Pararhizobium capsulatum DSM 1112: one gene and its partner. The protein of the gene in region 2 binds, or shares a complex with, the protein of the main gene of each other region. Links are inferred from orthologs where the notes say so. Each region holds a gene or a part of one and is shown on either strand. Other genes may lie near its edges.

Region 1 (9,276 bases), 120 kb from region 2 along the record:
AGCCAGATGGCGTCCCAGGCATTGGGTATGAGCCTTGCGGTAGTCACTGTCGTCGATGCCGAAGAGCAGCGTTTCGTCGGGCGTTTCGGCATTGAAATCGAATCGACCTCACGCGATCTTGCCATCTGTTCCCATGCGCTTGGCAGTTCGGAGACAATGGTCGTTCTCGATGCGGCACGCGATGTCCGTTTCTCCGGAAACGAGTTGGTAAAGGGTGACCGCGGCCTTCGGTTTTATGCCGGAGCGCCGCTGAAGGAGCCACAAAGCGGAGTGACAATCGGAACGCTTTGTGTCGTGGATACGGTGCCCCACAGCGGCTTTACACGAGAACAGCACACGCTCCTTGCCGGGTTTGCCGCCATGGCCCTCGAGCAGATACAAATATGTCTCCGCCAAAACCAGGCCCCGCCTCGACAACGGGCCGCAGTCGGTTGATCACCGCTCATTATGCGACTGGTGATTTCCCTGCCACGCGGCCGCCGTAATTGCGCGGAATGGCTGTTGGCGGAAGGGCCAAATCAGCTTAGATTCGCAAGACAATTGGGCGCGGCGCAAAGGCAGCATGACAGTATTCCAGGGCAACGGCACACAAGACAAGCAGCCTAAGACGGCGCGTGCGTCGCTTTGCTGTATCGTGTTTGCGCTTTCGGCGACGCCTGCTCTGATCCTGCCACGGGTGGGAACACCGGTTTGGGCTCAGGAGTTGCCGCCCGTCTCCCAGCAGACAGCAACAAACCCGGAAGCCGATCTCTCTCAGCGACGTGACAAGACGCGCGGCGAACTCGATGCCCTGTCGAAATCCATCACCTTGTCAAAGGAACGGACGGCAACGCTTGAACAGGGTATCGCAGAACTGGAAAAGACCGGCGAAAGCCTGAGGGCTGCCGTGGTGGAATCGGCCGGCAAGCGGCAAGCACTTGAGCAGCAGATCATTGATGGTGAAGCTAAGCTGGGCAATCTGCGCTCGAAGGAGGATGCGGTTCATCAGTCGCTTCGCGCCCGGCGGAGCGTGCTGGCGGAAGTGCTTGCGGCGTTGCAGCGGATGGGGCGAAACCCGCCGCCGGCGCTCCTGGTCGCACCGGAAGACGCGCTTGCATCAGTGCGAAGCGCGATCCTTCTTGGCGCCGTGGTGCCCGGAATTCGCAAGGAAACCGAAAATCTCGCTGCAGACCTCAGGGCGCTGTCTTCCGTGCGCATCGATATTGCCGCGCAGAAGAAATCCCTGACGGACGATATGACCGCCCGGATGGAAGAGGAGCGGCGCATGTCGCTTCTGATGGTGGAGAAATCCAGGCTTCGCGACGAAAGCGAAGCGGAATTGCTGTCCGAGCGCCGGAAATCGGAAGAGCTTGCAGCGCAAGCCACCAGCCTGGAGGGCCTGATCGGCTCTCTTGAAGGCGAGATTGCGTCGGTACGCGCTGCAGCGGATGCCACGCGGGCCGAAGTCGAGCGGCAGCGGTTGATGTCGGAAGCGCAGCGGGAGCAGGCTCGGGAATTGGCCAGGACTGCCGTGCCCGACAAAAACCGCATTGCGCCTGCATATGCTTTTTCGGATTTGCAGAAGAAACTTGTTTATCCCGCTGCCGGCAAGCCGGTTCGGCGGTTCGGGGATGCGGATGGTACGGGGCATAGTCTTCAGGGCATGATGCTCGAAACCGATGCGGGAGCGGTCGTGACCGCGCCATCGGACGGATGGATCGTGTTTGCGGGTTCGTTCCGCAGCTACGGCCAGATGATCATCCTCAATCCCGGCGACGGCTATCATGTCGTTCTGTCGGGAATGGATGCTGTCAACGTGCAGCAGGGCCAGTTCGTCGTCGCCGGCGAACCGCTTGCGGTCATGGGGGCAAAAAGAGTGGCGAGTGCAACTGCATTGGCGCTGGAAACGGATCGGCCAACGCTTTACATTGAATTTAGAAAAGATGGAAAACCGGTTGATTCCCGACCTTGGTGGACCGCTCAAGACACCGGAAAGGCACGCAATGATACGTAGGGCATCACTTGTTCTGGTCGGGGCACTGATGGGTGCGACCGCCATGGGCGTGGTCTATTCGGCCACTATCCCGGCCGTCGCCGCAAATCCGTCCACCTATCGCGAACTGGCGATCTTCGGCGATGTGTTCGAGCGCGTTCGTGCTCAGTACGTCACGCCGCCGCAGGACGACAAGCTTATCGAAAACGCGATCAACGGCATGCTCTCGTCGCTCGATCCCCATTCGAGCTACATGAACGCGACGGACGCGGAAGACATGCGCACCCAGACCAAGGGTGAGTTCGGCGGTCTCGGCATCGAGGTCACGATGGAGGACGATCTCGTCAAGGTGACGAGCCCCATCGACGACACGCCTGCCGCTCGCGCCGGCGTTCTCGCCGGTGACTTCATCTCGAAGATCGATGGCCAGGACGTTCGCGGCCTCAAGCTTGAAGAGGCGGTCGACAAGATGCGCGGCGAGGTCGGTAAGCCGATCAAGCTCACCATCCTGCGCAAGGGTGCCGAGAAGCCGATTGATCTGACGATCATTCGCGATGTGATCGCGGTTCGCGCCGTGAAATTCCGCACCGAAGGTGATGTCGGTTATGTGCGGGTCATTTCCTTCACGGAAAAGACCTATGACGACCTGAAGACCGCGATCGAAAAGATCAAGGCGGATGTCCCGGCCGACAAGCTGAAGGGCTACGTGCTCGATCTCCGGCTCAATCCGGGCGGCCTTCTCGATCAGGCGATCAATGTTTCTGACGCCTTCCTCGAGCAGGGGGAAGTCGTTTCGACCCGTGGCCGTAATGCCGATGAAACCCGCCGCTTCAATGCGACACCGGGTGACCTGACAGATGGCAAGCCGGTTATCGTGCTGGTCAATGGCGGATCGGCCTCGGCTTCCGAGATCGTCGCGGGTGCACTGCAGGATCTGAAGCGGGCGACTGTGCTTGGCACCCGTTCCTTCGGCAAGGGTTCCGTACAGACGATCATTCCGCTGGGAGAGGCCGGTGCGCTTCGCCTGACGACGGCGCTCTACTACACGCCGTCCGGCAAATCGATCCAGGGCACGGGCATCTCCCCGGACATCAAGGTCGATCAGCCGCTTCCGCCGGAACTGCTCGGCAAGGTCGAGGCGACCAGCGAGTCGAGCCTTCGCGGCCATATCCAGGGCCAGAACGAGACGGAAGAAGGCTCCGGTTCAGTCGCCTATGTTCCGCCGGAACCAAAGGACGATATCCAGCTCAACTACGCGCTGGACCTGTTGCGCGGCAAGAAGACGGACCCGTCCTTCCCGGCTAATCCGGAGAAGGCCGAGTTGAAGCCCTGATCCTTGCGACACGGCCGCATTCGCGTTTAGAATCATCACGCCGCCCGGCCTAGTGCCGGGCGGCTGTTTATTGAGACGGCCGCACTTCGTCTGCAGCCAAAATGCCACCTCCGGTCGACGGGTTTCATCCTTGGGAACAGATCTGAACGCGCCTCTTGGGCAAAATCGCAAGACGCGCCTTTCTGGGACCTCCCGTTCCCGCTTTTCCATGTCCCGTCTGGCCTTGTCCTTTGGTGTTCTTGCGCTTGCAGGCGTGTCTGCCTGGGCATTCCTGTCACCTTCCGGCCTGCGCAAGGCAGAACCGGAAAAACGGGTGGTGGCAGAGGCGGGTGCGCCGGCAGGCAAGCCGGTATCCGGTCAGGAGGAAAAGCCGCGGCAGGGGCAAAAGCAAAGCGGCGCGCTCTCGGGCGCCAACGTCGAAGAGACGCTGACCGATAATGGCGCAGTCGTCACCAAATATTCGCCCAAGCAGCGTGACGGTGATGGTCCAGCATTCATCGAAGTTCAGAAAAAGGGGCAGGATCCGCGGATGGCGGCTATCCCCAACGACGATCTGCTGGAAGAAAGCCCGCAAGGGAAGTTGCCGATTATCGGCCCGGATGGTTTGCGGCCAATGGACCAGTATGCCCGTCCATGGTCCGGAGCGCGTGGCGTTCGCATCGGTCTCGTCGTTGGTGGCCTGGGGCTCAGCCAGACCGGAACGCAGAATGCGATCCGTGATCTTCCGCCAGAGGTGACGTTAGCATTTGCAGCCTCTGGCAACAGTCTTCAGCGCTGGATGCAGGAAGCGCGGCGCCAGGGGCACGAGATATTGCTGCAGATACCGTTCGAGCCCTTCGACTATCCGGCGAACGATCCAGGACCTTTGACCCTTCGTGTCGATGTCGGCGCCAAGACCAACCTCGCCTTGTTTCACACGGCTCTTGCGGAAATTACCAACTATGCCGGCGTGATGAATTTTCTCGGTGGGCGTTTTCTGTCGGATGCGGACGCGCTGGAACCTGTGATGCGGGACATATCGAAGCGAGGGCTGCTGTTTCTCGACGATGGCACCTCGGCGCAGTCCCTGTCTGGCACATTGGCGGAAACCCTCGACGTGCCGCAGGGCTTTGCCGACCTCGTGGTTGATGGCCAGCTCGATCGGACTGCAATCCTGAAGAAACTCGACGAACTTGAGCGTATTGCGCGGCGCAACGGCTCCGCCATTGGCGTTGCCTCGGCGTTCGACGAGAGTGTCTCCGCCATTGAGCAATGGGTCGATGAGGCTTCCGCCCGGGGGATCGAATTTGTCGGGGTTTCGTCTCTCGTCAAGGATCCGCAACAACAATAGGATATAGCCAAGGTGTTCGGGAGGTGTCTCGAATAGCGGCAGAACTTGGATGAGGGCAGGGGTTATGAGCAAGGAAAAAGGCAGGCCGGTCAAGGCGGAGGATCTTCCCTATCGACCCTGCGTCGGCGTGATGGTGTTGAACCGGGAGGGACTGGTTTGGGCCGGTCGCCGTATTGCAATCGGCAACTCGGAATATGACAGCTCTCCCCAACTCTGGCAGATGCCGCAGGGCGGCATCGACAAGGGAGAGGACCCGCTGAAGGCTGCCTACCGCGAACTCTACGAAGAAACGGGAATGAAGAGTGTTTCCCTGTTGGCGGAAGCTCCCGGTTGGATCAACTACGACTTGCCGGAGCATCTGATTGGTATTGGTCTCAAAGGAAAGTATCGCGGTCAGACGCAGCGCTGGTTTGCCTTCCGCTTCGAAGGTGCAGAAAGCGAGATTGCGATCGATCCGCCACCGGGCGGGCATGAGGCAGAATTTGACGAGTGGGCCTGGAAACCGATGCAGGAACTGCCAGAGCTGATCGTGCCTTTCAAGCGCAAGGTCTATGACGAGGTTGTTGCAGCCTTTGCTCATCTCGCTGGCTGATAATTTCACGTTTTCACGTGAATCAAACGCCGCGCCCTTCCGGACGCGACGCCTTTTCTTGAGCGATATCAGATGAAGCTGAAATCGCTTGTCGAGAGTGTTTTGACATTCTGGAGGATGGCAACCAGTTCCAGGTCAGCATCCCCGCCCTTGCCGTCGGCATCGAACCACAGGCGGGCATTGTCGCTTTCGAAGAGGAATGTGCCCTTCGTGCTGGTGGCAACCGGGTCTGCGCCGACGACGAGAGTGACGGTGCTGTCGCCGGAAGCGATGCCGTAGTCGCTCTTGTCGATGACCAGCTTGTCCTGACCTCGGGTGAAGTCGGTTATGACGTCACCTTCCTCGTCATCGCGGCCGGCAAAGTCGAAGACAAACTTGTCGTTGCCTTTGCCACCCGTCAGCCAATCGTCGCCTGCGCCGCCATTGAGCGTATCGTTGCCGTCACGCCCGTCGAGGACGTCGTCCGCGTCACCGCCGTTGAAGACATTGTCCTTGGCGTCACCGCGAATATCGTCGTCGTTGCCGCTTCCGTTGATGACCTCGATGTTCTTGACCGTGAGGCCAAGGGCCATGCCCTTGTTCTTGCTTTGGGTCATGAGGTCAAGAACGACCGAGGTCGCGCCGGGCCGGAAAGAGAGGGTGTCAATACCCGAACCGCCATCGAAGACATCCTTGCCCAGAGCGTCGGTGCGCAGCAGGAAGTCGTTTCCGGCATCTCCGAACAGCTGGTCACTGCCGTTTCCGTCTTCCAGATCATCATTGCCGCTGCCGCCGCGCAGGATGTCGTTGCCGGCGTTGCCGGACAGCACATCATCGAGGCCGCCGCCGGTTACGGTGTCCTTGCCCTTGCTGCCGTAGTAATCGAGGGCTTCGAACGCCTTGAACGATGTGCCTGGATCGATGTTGACGGAACCGGTGGAGAAGTTGAAAGCGATGTCCTTCGTCTGATCCCCGGCGTCGATCGCGATGCGGTCGGAGCCGCTACCACCATCGGCCTTGTCACCTATCCCCATATAGACGACGTCGTTGCCGGCATCGGCATAGACCGCATCCCTGCCGCCATAGAGCTTTGGGCCGTCGGCGTAGATATCATCGTCGCCATCTCCGCCGCGCAGCGTATCATTGCCCGTGCCGCCGAGGATATGGTCGTTGCCGCCACCACCGGAAAGCGTGTCGTTTCCGGTACCGCCGCGCAGGTCGTCGCTGAGATTGCCGCCGGTGAAGACATCGTTTCCGCTGCCGCCAGTCAAGGCGACACGTTCAACGTTCTTGATGGTGACAGGCGCATTGGTGACCGTGACCGATGGTGACAGCTTGAAGGTGATATCCTTGGTATATTTGCTGAAATCGATACTGGCGAGGTCGGTACCTGCGCCACCATCAAGTGTCAGCTTGCCCGTCGAGGCAGAGCGATAGAAATTGTCGCTTCCATCGCCGAGTTGTACGGCGTAGTTGCCGGTGGACTTGCCATCATAGCTATCGCCAACGGACACGAAGTCATTGTCTTTGCCGGCATCGATCGTGTTGGTGCCGCCGTTGTCGTAGATGCTGTCGCTACCGTCGCCGGACTTCAGGCTGTCATTGCCGTCGCCACCGTCGAGCCTGTCATTACCCACGGTACCAATCAGCGTATCGTTACCGTCATAGCCGTAGAACTCGACGCTTTTGGCGGAACCAACCGATTTTACCATGTCGTTGCCCTTGCCGAAGGAGACGACATAGTTTTCGAAGTTTTTCAGGCTCGTGCCATCGCTGATGGTTGCGGTGCTGCCAGTTGCGGTGAACGTCTGGGCCGTCGTTGCGGATCGCCGGTCGACCACGACGATATCCGTGTCGGTCCCCCCGTCGGCCTTGTCTGCGCCGCCATCGCCAAGGCTGACATAGTCGTTGCCGCTGCCTGCAGTCACGGTGTCCTTGCCAAGGCCGGTATAGATCCGGTCATTGCCGGAACCGCTGTCCACCGTGTCATCACCTGCCCCAACGTCGATCTGGTCATTGCCGGAGAGGGTCTTGATGGTGTTCTTTCCAGTACCCGTCGCCTCGATCGTGTAGTGCTCGAAGCCCTTGACGGTCGTGCCACCGGAGATGGTGTTGACTTCGGTTGCGGCTTTTGAGGTGAAATTGCCGGTGACCTCCTTGAGGATCAGCCGGTCGCTGCCGCTGCTATCCGTGATGATATCCTTTCCTTCGTCGTAGACGTAAGTGGTTGTGTCATCACCCGAGCCACCCTCCACGGTGTCGTTACCCGTCCCGCCGTCGAGAAAGTCGCCGTCGTCTCCGCCGGAGAGGGTGTCGTTTCCGCTTCCACCGTTGAGTGTGTCGTTGCCATTGCTGCCCGAAAGCGTGTCGTTTCCTTCGTCGCCATTGATCCAGTCGAGGCCATCACCACCATAGAGCTTGTCGTTGCCAATTCCCCCATTCAGGAAGTCCATGCCCTTGTCGCCGTAGAGTGTATCGTCGCCCTCGTCGCCTGAGAGGTAGTCCACGCCATAACCGCCATAGAGCTTGTCATTGCCGGTGCCACCAAGGAGCATGTCGTTGCCGCGACCGCCGTAAAGCGTGTCGCTGCCTTCCTCGCCCATGAAGAAGTCGGCATAGTTGCCACCAGTGATCTTGTCGCCGAACTCGCTGCCGGTGATCTGGAACGATTCGACGTTCTTGCATTGAATGCCACCCGTGAGCGTCTGGGATGTAATCCAGTCCTTGATGGTGATATCGAGCTTCGTCGTCGAAGCAGCATAGTCGATCGCTAGCCGGTCGGTACCGGAGCCGCCGTCGGCGACGTCACCGGATGCTTCTGACATTGTTCCGGCGGTGAGTGTGTCCCGGCCGCTTCCGCCGTTCAACGTGTCGTTGCCGCCGCCGCCCGTCAGTGAATCGTTGCCGCTGTTGCCGTTCAACGTATCGTTGCCGGCTCCGCCGAGGACGAAGTCGTTCTGGAAGGAACCATTGACCGTATCGTCACCATCGTCGGCATAGATCGTATCGCCACCCATGCCGCCATTGACCTTATCGCTGCCCGCTAGGGCCATGATGAAATCATCTTCCAGATCGCTGCCGATCAGCGTATCCACATTCGGCGTACCCATTATCGTACCCATTTTATTCTCCGGGTTGGTTGCAGAAATGCGGCCATCGTTCGCAGACCGGGAGGTCTGCGGTGCAAGGTCTTCGAGCTGTTTGGAACGAGCCGGAGGCGCGGTTGCACCAGGCTCAGGGTTGGACGCGACTAGACTGTTCCATCCATGACGGATTCCTTCGATTGCCGTTCCGGTCTGAAGGCTGGACATTCAGCCTTTTCAATCGGATGCCTATGGGTATATCGGGCAGGGGCACTGTTTATGTTCCTGCGGGAACAACAGAGAAAACGCGGAAAAATCAGCGAAGACGCAATTCAGGATTGTGGCATATCGGCAGACACGAGACCTCGTCCTTTACCCGGAGCGGTATTTTTATCTGTTTGAAATATTAGGGAAATTTCTGACGCGGCCATAAATTTCGGCATAAAAAAGCCCACCGCGACATGGTCGGGCGGGCTTTCCTGTCTTCTGGCGTAAATTATTCGGCTTCGTTGGCCGGAGCGGAGTTGAGCTGCCCGTATTTCCCGGCGCCGATAGAATTCAGAAGATCGAGCTGGGTTTCCAGAAAGTCGATGTGACCTTCCTCGTCCATCAGCAGTTCTTCGAAAAGCTTCATGGAGACATAGTCTCCGGCGGCATGGCAGATGTCGCGGGAATTCTTGTAGGCCTTGCGGGCGTCGTATTCACCGGCAAGATCCGCTTCCAGCACTTCCTTGACATTCTGGCCGATACGCAGCGGTGCGACGGTCTGCAGGTTTGGATGGCCTTCGAGGAAGATGATGCGGGAAACCAGCCTGTCGGCATGCTGCATTTCCTCGATCGATTCGGCGCGTTCCTTCTTGGCGAGCAGCGTATAGCCCCAATCGTCGAGAAGGCGGTAGTGAAGCCAATATTGGTTGACTGCACCGAGTTCGAGATAGAGCGCTTCGTTAAGCTGCTCGATGACTTTTTTGTCGCCTTTCAATGTCC
Region 2 (9,231 bases):
GGTCCAGCGTGTGCCTGATCCCGGCGACCGGCGAGCGAAAAACGTTGTTATCACCGACACCGCGGATCTCGCCCTGACGGCAATCCGAACGGAAGTCCGCGAACTGATGGAGCAGGTTACGGTTGGACTTGAACCGGCGGCCCGCGAAATGCTGCGTTCAAGCCTCCAGATGCTTCGCGACAATCTGCAGCAGATCGATCGCGGTACCCTCGATAAAAATCCAGCCGGAAAGAATCCGGCGCCATGAGCCTCAGAATGAGCGAGCGTCGCACCAGCATTCTCGGTGCGCTTCTGGCAACGCTCGGACCGATTTCCATGTCGATCTATACGCCGGCGATGCCCGAGCTGGTCGAGGCTTTCTCCTCGACGGAATCGATGATCAAGCTGACGCTGTCGGTTTATTTCGGTGGCTTTTCGGTTGCGCAGCTGGTGTCTGGCCCAATGTCCGATGCCTTCGGTCGCAAGACTGCGACGCTTGCCTTCGTCGGCATCAACCTGCTGGGAAGTCTCATCTGTATCCTGGCGCCGAGCGTCGAGTGGCTTCTTGCCGGACGGTTGATCCAAGGGATCGGCGCTTCGGTCGGCATCACGGTTGCCCGTGCCATCGTGCGCGACCAGTTCACCGGGACAGAGGCCTCGCGGATCATGAACCTGATCGGCATCATGCTGGCGATCGGCCCGGCCATGGCGCCGACGATCGGAGGTCTGGCGCTTGCCGCCTTTGGCTGGCATTCGATTTTTCTCGTGCTGATCGGCTTCGGCCTGCTGACGGCGTCAGCCGTGTTGATCTTCATGCGCGAGACGACGGTGGCCGATCGAGCGCTCGCCCGTCCACGCCGATTGCTTGCCGCCTATTGGAGCCTCTTGAAGGATGGCCGCTTCATTGCAGCAGCGCTCGTTCTCGGCGGCTCGGTCGGTGCCCTTTATGCGCAGGCGACAATGCTGCCCTTCATCCTCATTGAACGGGTGGGGCTGACACCGACAGCCTTCGGCATCGGCATGCTGATGCAGTCCGGCTCCTATTTCTTCGGTTCCGTCTGCCTGCGATTGACGGCGGAGAAACTGGGTGGAGAGGGTTCGGTCAGGGCCGGGCTTGCCATGCTGGCGACGGGAGGCCTGCTGATTGCGCTCTCCGTCCAGATCGTGACGCCGAGCTATCTTTCGGTGATGCTACCGGTGGCGTTCCTGAGTTTCGGCATTGCCTTCCTGACGCCACATATGACGACGGCAGCGCTGCAATCGTTCCCACATATTGCGGGTTCCGCTTCTGCGATGATGGGCTTCATCCAGATGGCCGGCGGTTTCCTCGGCGGCCTTGCGGCAGCGTGGATGGGCACGCCTTTTGCCGCCTTCGGCATCATCATCCCGACCATGGCGTTGATACCGGTGCTGAGCTACCTGCGTTTCGTGCAGCTCACCCGCCGGGCCGTCGTCGGCTGATACGAAAAGCCCGCCCTCGTTTCCGAAGGCGGGCTCTTAAATTCAACCTGAATGGGCTTACTTGTCGCGGTTGCGGGCAGCCAGCGTGCGCAGGCGCAGCGCGTTAAGCTTGATGAAGCCGGCGGCATCCTTCTGATCGTAGGCGCCCTGGTCGTCCTCGAAGGTGACCAGCTTGTCGGAATAGAGCGACTTGGGGCTCTCGCGGCCGATGGTCATGACGTTGCCCTTGTAGAGCTTCAGCGTCACTTCGCCTTCGACATCCTTCTGGCTGAGATCGATCGCCGCCTGCAGCATCTGGCGCTCCGGCGAGAACCAGAAGCCATAATAGATGAGCTCGGCGTAGCGCGGCATCAGCTCATCCTTGAGGTGGGCTGCACCCCGGTCGAGTGTGATCGATTCGATGCCGCGGTGTGCGGCTAGCAGAATCGTGCCGCCGGGGGTTTCGTAGACGCCGCGCGACTTCATGCCGACGAAGCGGTTTTCCACGAGGTCGAGGCGGCCGATGCCGTTGTCGCGGCCGTAGTCGTTGAGCTGGGCTAGCAGCGTTGCCGGCGACAGGCGCACGCCATTGATCGAGACGGCATCGCCCTGCTCGAAGCCGATCTTGATGACCGTTGGTTTGTCAGGCGCTGCTTCCGGTGAGATGGTGCGCATGTGCACGTATTCCGGTGCCTCGACAGCCGGATCTTCCAATACCTTGCCCTCGGAAGAGGAGTGCAGCAGGTTTGCATCGACGGAGAAGGGGGCTTCGCCTTTCTTGTCCTTGGCAACCGGGATCTGGTGTTCTTCGGCAAAGGCGAGCAGGTCGGTGCGGCTTTTGAACGACCAGTCGCGCCAGGGAGCGATGATCTTGATGTCCGGGTTCAACGCGTAGGCGGAAAGCTCGAAGCGAACCTGGTCGTTGCCCTTGCCGGTCGCACCGTGGGCGATGGCGTCAGCACCGGTTTCGCGAGCAATGTCGATCAGGTGCTTGGAGATCAGCGGGCGGGCAATCGAGGTGCCGAGCAGGTAGACGCCTTCATAGACGGCATTGGCGCGGAACATCGGGAAGACGAAGTCCTTTACGAACTCTTCGCGCACATCCTTGATGTAGATTTCCTTGATGCCCATCATCTCGGCCTTCTTGCGCGCCGGTTCGAGCTCCTCGCCCTGGCCGAGATCGGCGGTGAAGGTCACGACTTCGGCGCCGAGTTCCGTCTGCAGCCATTTCAGGATGATCGAAGTGTCGAGCCCGCCGGAATAGGCGAGGACGACCTTTTTCACTTGCTTGTGCGATGCCATGGTTGATGTCCGTCTGGTCGTTGAGAGGGCGCGGGTTCGCGCCGGAAAAAAGTCTGCGGCACTTTTAGCGAGATTATGGGGCCGTGCAAGGCTTGTGCGCGGCTATTCGCGCGCCACACGGCAAGACTGGTAATTCCAGCGCATTTCCGCCATATAGACCGCAAGAACCAGCATGGAACGATGGCAATGACGGATGTGGTCGAATTCGCGAAGATGAACGGGCTTGGCAACAAGATCCTGGTCGTCGATATGCGCGGCCGACGTGATCGCGTGACGCCGGAAGCGGCGATTGCGCTCAATGCCGATCCGTTGACACGCTTCGACCAGATCATGGCGATCCATGACGCGAAGGCAGAGGGTACCGACGCCTTCATCGATATCCTGAATTCGGACGGTACAAAAGCGCAAGCCTGCGGCAACGGTACTCGCTGCGTGGTGCAGGCGCTCGCTTCGGAGACCGGCCGCAAGGTTTTCACCTTCCAGACCGTTGCCGGCATCCTGAATGCCGTCGAGCATGAAGACGGCACCATCTCCGTCGATATGGGAACGCCGGTTTTCGAGTGGAACCGCATCCCGCTCTCTGAAGAATTTTACGATACCAGCCGAATCGAGCTGCAGATCGGGCCGATCGACGATCCGATCCTGCATTCGCCCTCGGTCATGTCGATGGGCAATCCGCACGCGATCTTCTGGGTCGATCGTGACGTCATGTCGTTCGATCTCGAACGCTTCGGCCCGCTGCTCGAGAACCATCCGATGTTTCCCGAGCGCGCCAATATCACGCTGGCGCAAGTCACATCTGCGACCTCGCTTAATACTCGCACATGGGAGCGCGGCGCAGGCCTCACGCTCGCATGTGGTTCCGCCGCTTGCGCTGCCGCCGTCAGTGCGGCGCGTACCGGGCGTACGGGACGCGATGTCACGATCCGCGTTGCCAGCGCCACGCCGCCCGGCATTCTTTCGATCGAGTGGCGCGAGCGTGATGATCATGTGATCATGACCGGCCCGGCAGAATGGGAATGGTCCGGAACGGTCGATCCGCAAACCGGCGTCTTCAGCCGCGAGGAGCCGGCCGAGGCGCGGGCGCTGTGAGCGGCGTTGACGTCATAACCTTCGGCTGTCGTCTCAACACCTACGAATCCGAAGTCATGCGCAGCGAGGCCGAGAAGGCGGGGCTGAACAACGCCATTCTCGTCAACACCTGCGCCGTCACCGGCGAGGCCGTGCGCCAGGCCCGCCAGGCGATCCGTCGCGCGCGCCGCGAAAATCCCCATGCCCGCATCATCGTCACCGGCTGCGCGGCCCAGACGGAAAAGCAGACCTTTGCCGAAATGCCGGAGGTCGATGCCGTTCTCGGCAACGAGGAGAAGCTGAAGCGCGCCTCCTACCGCGCGCTGCCGGATTTCGGCGTTTCGGCGGAAGAAAAGCTTCGCGTCAACGACATCATGAGCGTGCGCGAGACCGCGCCGCAGATGGTGAAGCTGATCGAAGGCCACGTCCGGGCTTTCGTTCAGGTGCAGAACGGTTGCGATCATCGCTGCACCTTCTGCGTCATCCCCTATGGTCGCGGCAATTCCCGCTCGGTGCCGATGGGCGCCGTGGTCGATCAGGCGCGCAAGCTGACCGAAGGCGGCTACAGCGAGATCGTTCTGACGGGCGTGGATGCGACGAGCTACGGCGCAGACCTGCCGGGCCAGTCGACGCTCGGGCTACTTGCCAAAACGCTGCTGAAGCAGGTGCCGGATATCCGTCGTCTGCGGCTCTCCTCCATCGACAGCATCGAGGCCGACCGGCATCTGATGGACCTGATCGCCGACGAGCCGCGCTTCATGCCGCACCTGCATCTGTCGCTGCAGCACGGCGACGACATGATCCTGAAGCGGATGAAGCGTCGTCACCTGCGCGCCGATGCGCTGCGTTTCGTCGAGGATGTGCGCCGTCTCCGTCCGGATGTCAGTTTCGGAGCGGACATGATTGCCGGGTTTCCGACGGAGACCGAGGAGATGTTCGCCAATGCCGCAAGCCTCGCGGAAGAGGCCGGCATCGCCCATCTGCACGTCTTCCCCTACAGCCCCCGCCCGGGAACGCCGGCCACCCGCATGCCGCAGCTCGATCGTGTGGTGATCAAGGAACGGGCGGCAAGGCTGCGCGCCACTGGACTTCGGCTAATGCAGGGCCATCTTGACAGCATGGTTGGAACGCAGCAATGGCTGCTCGTAGAGAACAACGGGCTGGCCCATACGGAAAACTTCACCCTTGTCGCGGTGCCGACCCTTCGTCCGCGCGAGATGGTGTGGGCGCGGATCACCGGCCACAACGGCAGACATCTCGAAATGCAATTGACGGCCGCCGACGCGGCCTGACGATACGGACGGACAATGGCGCTGAGCTTCATCAAACGGGTTTTCACCTTCGGCAAGGACAAGCCCGCCGAGGGCGAACCGCCTGTCGTCTCCGAGGAAATTTCTCCGGCAGGCGCGCTCACGCCGGACGAACGCCGCGCCGTCGAGGCCGAGCTTGAGCCGCATTCTCGCGAAGAAAACCTGCCGCTCGCCATCGATCCGGTGCTTTCCGAAGAGATGGAGAATGCCGGCGGTCCGGCGGATGATCTTGCGGCGAGCGCGGAAACTGCAAGCGAGGACGCCGACGCTGTTTTGCCGATGCCTGCCGCGGAGCAGATCGGCGATCTCGGCGTCACGCCGTTGTCGCTCTTGGAAGCGGAAGCTGCAGTGGATACGGAGGAAGCGCCTCTAGCGATCTCCTCCCTTGAGTGGGAGATGCCCGACAGGGCAGAGGGGGGCGAGGAGCCGTCCTCATTCTCTAAGGCCGCGGATGAGACTCCTGAAACAGAAACGCTCGAGGACGAGGCGGCTTTAACCCCCTCTGTCCCTTCGGGACATCTCCCCCTCAACGGGGGAGATCAGACGGAGCAAGTTGCACCTCCAACACTTCCCAAGGGTTTTGCCACCGGCCCTGCTATTATCGAACCCGTCGCCGAAACGCCCAAACAGAAGCTCACCTGGTTTCAGCGCCTGCGCCAGGGACTGGCGCGCACGTCCTCGCAGCTCACCGGCCAGATCACCGCGCTCTTCACCAAGCGCAAGCTGGACGACGATACGCTGCAGGAGCTCGAAGACCTGCTGATCCAGGCTGACCTCGGCGTCGAAACGGCGCTTCGTATCACCGATACGCTGGCCTCCGAGCGCTACGGCAAGGATGTCACCGGCGAAGACGTCTCGCGCATCATGGCGGCCGAGATCACCAAGGTCCTGTCGCCGGTCGCCAAGCCGTTGCAACTCGATCTGTCCCACAAGCCGCATGTCATCCTCGTCGTCGGCGTCAACGGCACTGGCAAGACGACGACCATCGGCAAGCTCGCAGCCAAACTTTCCGGCGCCGGTCTCAAGGTCATGCTCGCCGCCGGCGACACGTTTCGCGCGGCAGCCATCGAGCAGCTGAAAATCTGGGCCGAGCGCACCAACTCCGACATCGTTTCCTCGAAACTCGGCGCTGATGCCGCTGGTCTCGCCTATGAAGCTTTCGAGCAGGCGCGGCTGAAGAAGAGCGACGTGCTGATCATCGATACGGCCGGGCGCCTTCAGAACCGCACGGAACTGATGGCGGAACTTGAAAAGATCGTCCGCGTGCTCGGCAAGCTCGATCCGGATGCGCCCCATACCGTGCTGCAGACGCTCGACGCGACGACAGGCCAGAACGCCCTCAATCAGGTCGAGATTTTCCGCAATGTCGCTGGCGTCAACGGCCTGATCATGACCAAGCTTGACGGTACCGCGCGGGGCGGCATTCTCGTTGCGATCTCGGCCAAGCATAAGCTGCCGGTCTATTTCATCGGTGTCGGCGAGGGTGTCGATGATCTCGAGCCGTTCGAGGCCAGGGATTTTGCCGAGGCGATCGCCGGCATCCCCCATTGACCCGGATATAGTTTTGCCGTTTTGCTGATGTTATTGCCGGAGAAACCGATCGCGCCGTGATTGCGATCATACCGGGGCTCAAGGCTTGTCTGCCAAGGAAACTGCAATGTCGTCTATCGAGGCTGCAAAGCCGCGCAAGGAAATCAGCCCGCTTCTCAAGATGGTTCTGGAGCTTGGCCCGCTGGTGGTGTTCTTCTTCGCCAATGCGCGGGGCGAATGGCTGGGCGCGCATTTTCCGGCGCTGACTGAGCTCGGTGGTCCGATTTTCATCGCGACCGGACTGTTCATGGCCGCAACTGCTCTCGCGCTCACCGTGTCGTGGATATTCACCCGTACGCTGCCGATCATGCCGCTGATTTCCGGTATCGTCGTCTTCATTTTTGGCGCTCTGACGCTCTATCTGCAGAACGACACCTTCATCAAGATGAAGCCGACCATCGTCAATTCGCTGTTCGGTGTCATCCTGCTTGGCGGTCTGCTCTTCGGCAAATCGCTGCTCGGCTATGTTTTCCATTCTGCCTTTCGGCTGGATGAGGCCGGTTGGCGAAAGCTCACCATCCGTTGGGGCATCTTCTTCGTGTTCCTCGCCATCATGAATGAAGTCGTCTGGCGCAATTTCTCGACGGATTTCTGGGTGGCCTTCAAGGTCTGGGGCACGATGCCGATCACCGTGCTCTTCACGCTGTCGCAAATGCCGCTGATCATGAAGCACTCGCTCGACCAGGAAGCTGACGCTTGAGCGCCGTTTTGCCGAATCATGACAGGACGATGCGGCACACGACGCTCTGGCTGCTCGTCTGTCTCGCTGTCCTGATTGTTCAGGCATTGGCGCAATACTGGATGGGCCGCACGCCGATCTGCACCTGCGGCTACGTCAAACTGTTCGAACCGGTGGTCAACAGCCCCGGTAATTCGCAGCATCTGGCCGATTGGTACACGCCGTCCCACATCATCCACGGCTTCATCTTCTACGGCATTGCGCACCTGCTGTTTCGCGGAAAGCCGCTGGCGGCGCGGCTGCTATTTGCGGTGCTGATCGAAAGCGGTTGGGAGCTTCTTGAGAATTCGCCCATCATCATCGACCGCTACCGAACGGCGACCATCTCGCTGGATTATTACGGCGACAGCATCCTGAATTCGGTAATGGATACAATCTTCATGGCCGCTGGATTCTTCTTTGCCTGGCGTATGCCGGTGTTGGTCACGGTGGCCGTCGCTATCGTCTTCGAGCTTTTCACCGGCTGGCTGATCCGCGACAATCTCACACTCAACGTGCTGATGCTGGTTTATCCGCTGGAATCCGTGAAGGCGTGGCAGAGCGGGATCTAGCTCTTGCCTGCCAGCGCGGCTTCAATCGCCGGAAAGAGCCCTTCCTTCAGGCTGCGGTCATCGAATGGGCCGACGCGCTTGTACAGGATCGTTCCGTCTGCGCCGACGAGATAGGATTCCGGAATTCCGTAGACACCCCAGTCGATCGCCGCCTTGCCGCGCGGATCAACGCCGATGGCGGAGAACGGATTGCCGAGTTCGCCGAGGAAGCTCAGCGCGTTTCCCGTCTTGTCCTTGTAGTTGATGCCGACGACTTGCAGGCGTGGGTCTTTAGCGAGATCGAGGATTATCGGGTTTTCCTCGCGACAGGGAATGCACCAGGACGCCCAGATGTTGACGAGCGTCAGCTTGCCCTTGATCGCGGCGTCGGTGAGCGCCGGCATGGGGGCTCCGCTGAGGTTCGCGCCTTCGAGCGGTGGCATGTCGAGGCTCGGGGCTTTCGTGCCGATGAGAGCGGAAGGGATTTCGCTGATGTCGCGGCCGGAATCGAGCTGGCTCCAGAACACGGCGGCAAGGGCTCCAAAGATAGCAAGCGGCAGCAGCGCCAGCACATAGCGCGCCTTGCTCGGCCGTTCCGCGACTTCGCTGTTCGTTGTCCGGGTTTCGTCGGTCATGATGTGGGCTTGCCTTCGGACCGGCGGCGGATGCCGGCGTCTTCGAGCGTCTTTAATTCTCTCCGGCGTGCGCGACCGTCAAGGAATACCCAGCCGATCAGAGCCAGAATGAGAATTGTGGCAGCGCCGTAGCTTGCGGCGACATAGGCGAGATGTCCCGACATGCTCAAGCCTCCCGGCCAATATTACGCGCCGCCTGCCGGCGCAGTGCTGTGACCCGGCGGCGCAAGATTTCGTTGCGCATGGCAGCTATATGCAAGGTGAAGAACAAAAGGGTGAAGGCGATCGCCATCACCAGCAGCGGTCGCAGAAATTCGGGATCGATGGTCGGTCCACCCAGGCGCATGACGCTTGCCGGCTGGTGCAGTGTGTTCCACCACTCGACCGAAAACTTGATGATCGGGATGTTGACGAAGCCGATCAGGATGAGGATGGCGCAGACCTTGGCAGCCTTGCCGGGCTCGTCCATCGCCCGGTTGAGCGCGATGAGGCCGAGATACATCAGGAACAGTACGAAGACGGAGGTGAGCCGCGCATCCCAGACCCACCAGGTGCCCCACATCGGCTTGCCCCAGAGCGAGCCGGTAATCAGCGCCATCAGCGTAAAGGCCGCGCCGATCGGCGCGGCGGCCTTG

What was found.
Region 1: the proteins of dapF (region 2) and QO002_RS01395 are in contact, whole or in part, in a solved structure (PDB 5YGU), measured with the Escherichia coli proteins. The link is inferred for Pararhizobium capsulatum DSM 1112 from one-to-one orthologs.

What each region holds. Positions count from the first base shown.
Region 1 is NZ_JAUSVF010000001.1:294,379-303,654, reverse strand. Bases 3,551-6,463 are described here. They hold QO002_RS01395 (RNA pyrophosphohydrolase), read left to right. Parts: upstream 3,551-4,699; coding sequence 4,700-5,227; downstream 5,228-6,463. Other genes in these bases: QO002_RS01390 (calcium-binding protein), read right to left, coding at 5,296-6,463; QO002_RS01400 (divergent polysaccharide deacetylase family protein), read left to right, coding at 3,551-4,635. Also shown: QO002_RS01415 (diguanylate cyclase), read left to right, coding at 1-435; QO002_RS01410 (murein hydrolase activator EnvC family protein), read left to right, coding at 563-1,993; QO002_RS01405 (S41 family peptidase), read left to right, coding at 1,983-3,305; more of QO002_RS01400, read left to right, coding at 3,436-3,550; more of QO002_RS01390, read right to left, coding at 6,464-8,328; bfr (bacterioferritin), read right to left, coding at 8,786-9,271; QO002_RS01380 ((2Fe-2S)-binding protein), read right to left, coding at 9,237-9,276. UniProt on the Escherichia coli protein: Master regulator of 5'-end-dependent mRNA decay.
Region 2 is NZ_JAUSVF010000001.1:176,060-185,290, reverse strand. What follows is about bases 1,993-4,860. They hold dapF (diaminopimelate epimerase), read left to right. Parts: upstream 1,993-2,907; coding sequence 2,908-3,813; downstream 3,814-4,860. Other genes in these bases: mtaB (tRNA (N(6)-L-threonylcarbamoyladenosine(37)-C(2))-methylthiotransferase MtaB), read left to right, coding at 3,810-4,860; QO002_RS00895 (argininosuccinate synthase), read right to left, coding at 1,993-2,721. Also shown: QO002_RS00905 (MarR family winged helix-turn-helix transcriptional regulator), read left to right, coding at 1-247; QO002_RS00900 (multidrug effflux MFS transporter), read left to right, coding at 256-1,440; more of QO002_RS00895, read right to left, coding at 1,498-1,992; more of mtaB, read left to right, coding at 4,861-5,084; signal recognition particle-docking protein FtsY, read left to right, coding at 5,100-6,653; QO002_RS00875 (septation protein A), read left to right, coding at 6,760-7,392; QO002_RS00870 (DUF2585 domain-containing protein), read left to right, coding at 7,422-7,982; QO002_RS00865 (DsbE family thiol:disulfide interchange protein), read right to left, coding at 7,979-8,596; heme exporter protein CcmD, read right to left, coding at 8,593-8,760; QO002_RS00855 (heme ABC transporter permease), read right to left, coding at 8,763-9,231. UniProt on the Escherichia coli protein: Involved in the succinylase branch of the L-lysine biosynthesis and in the biosynthesis of the pentapeptide incorporated in the peptidoglycan moiety. Catalyzes the stereoinversion of LL-2,6-diaminopimelate (L,L-DAP) to meso-diaminopimelate (meso-DAP).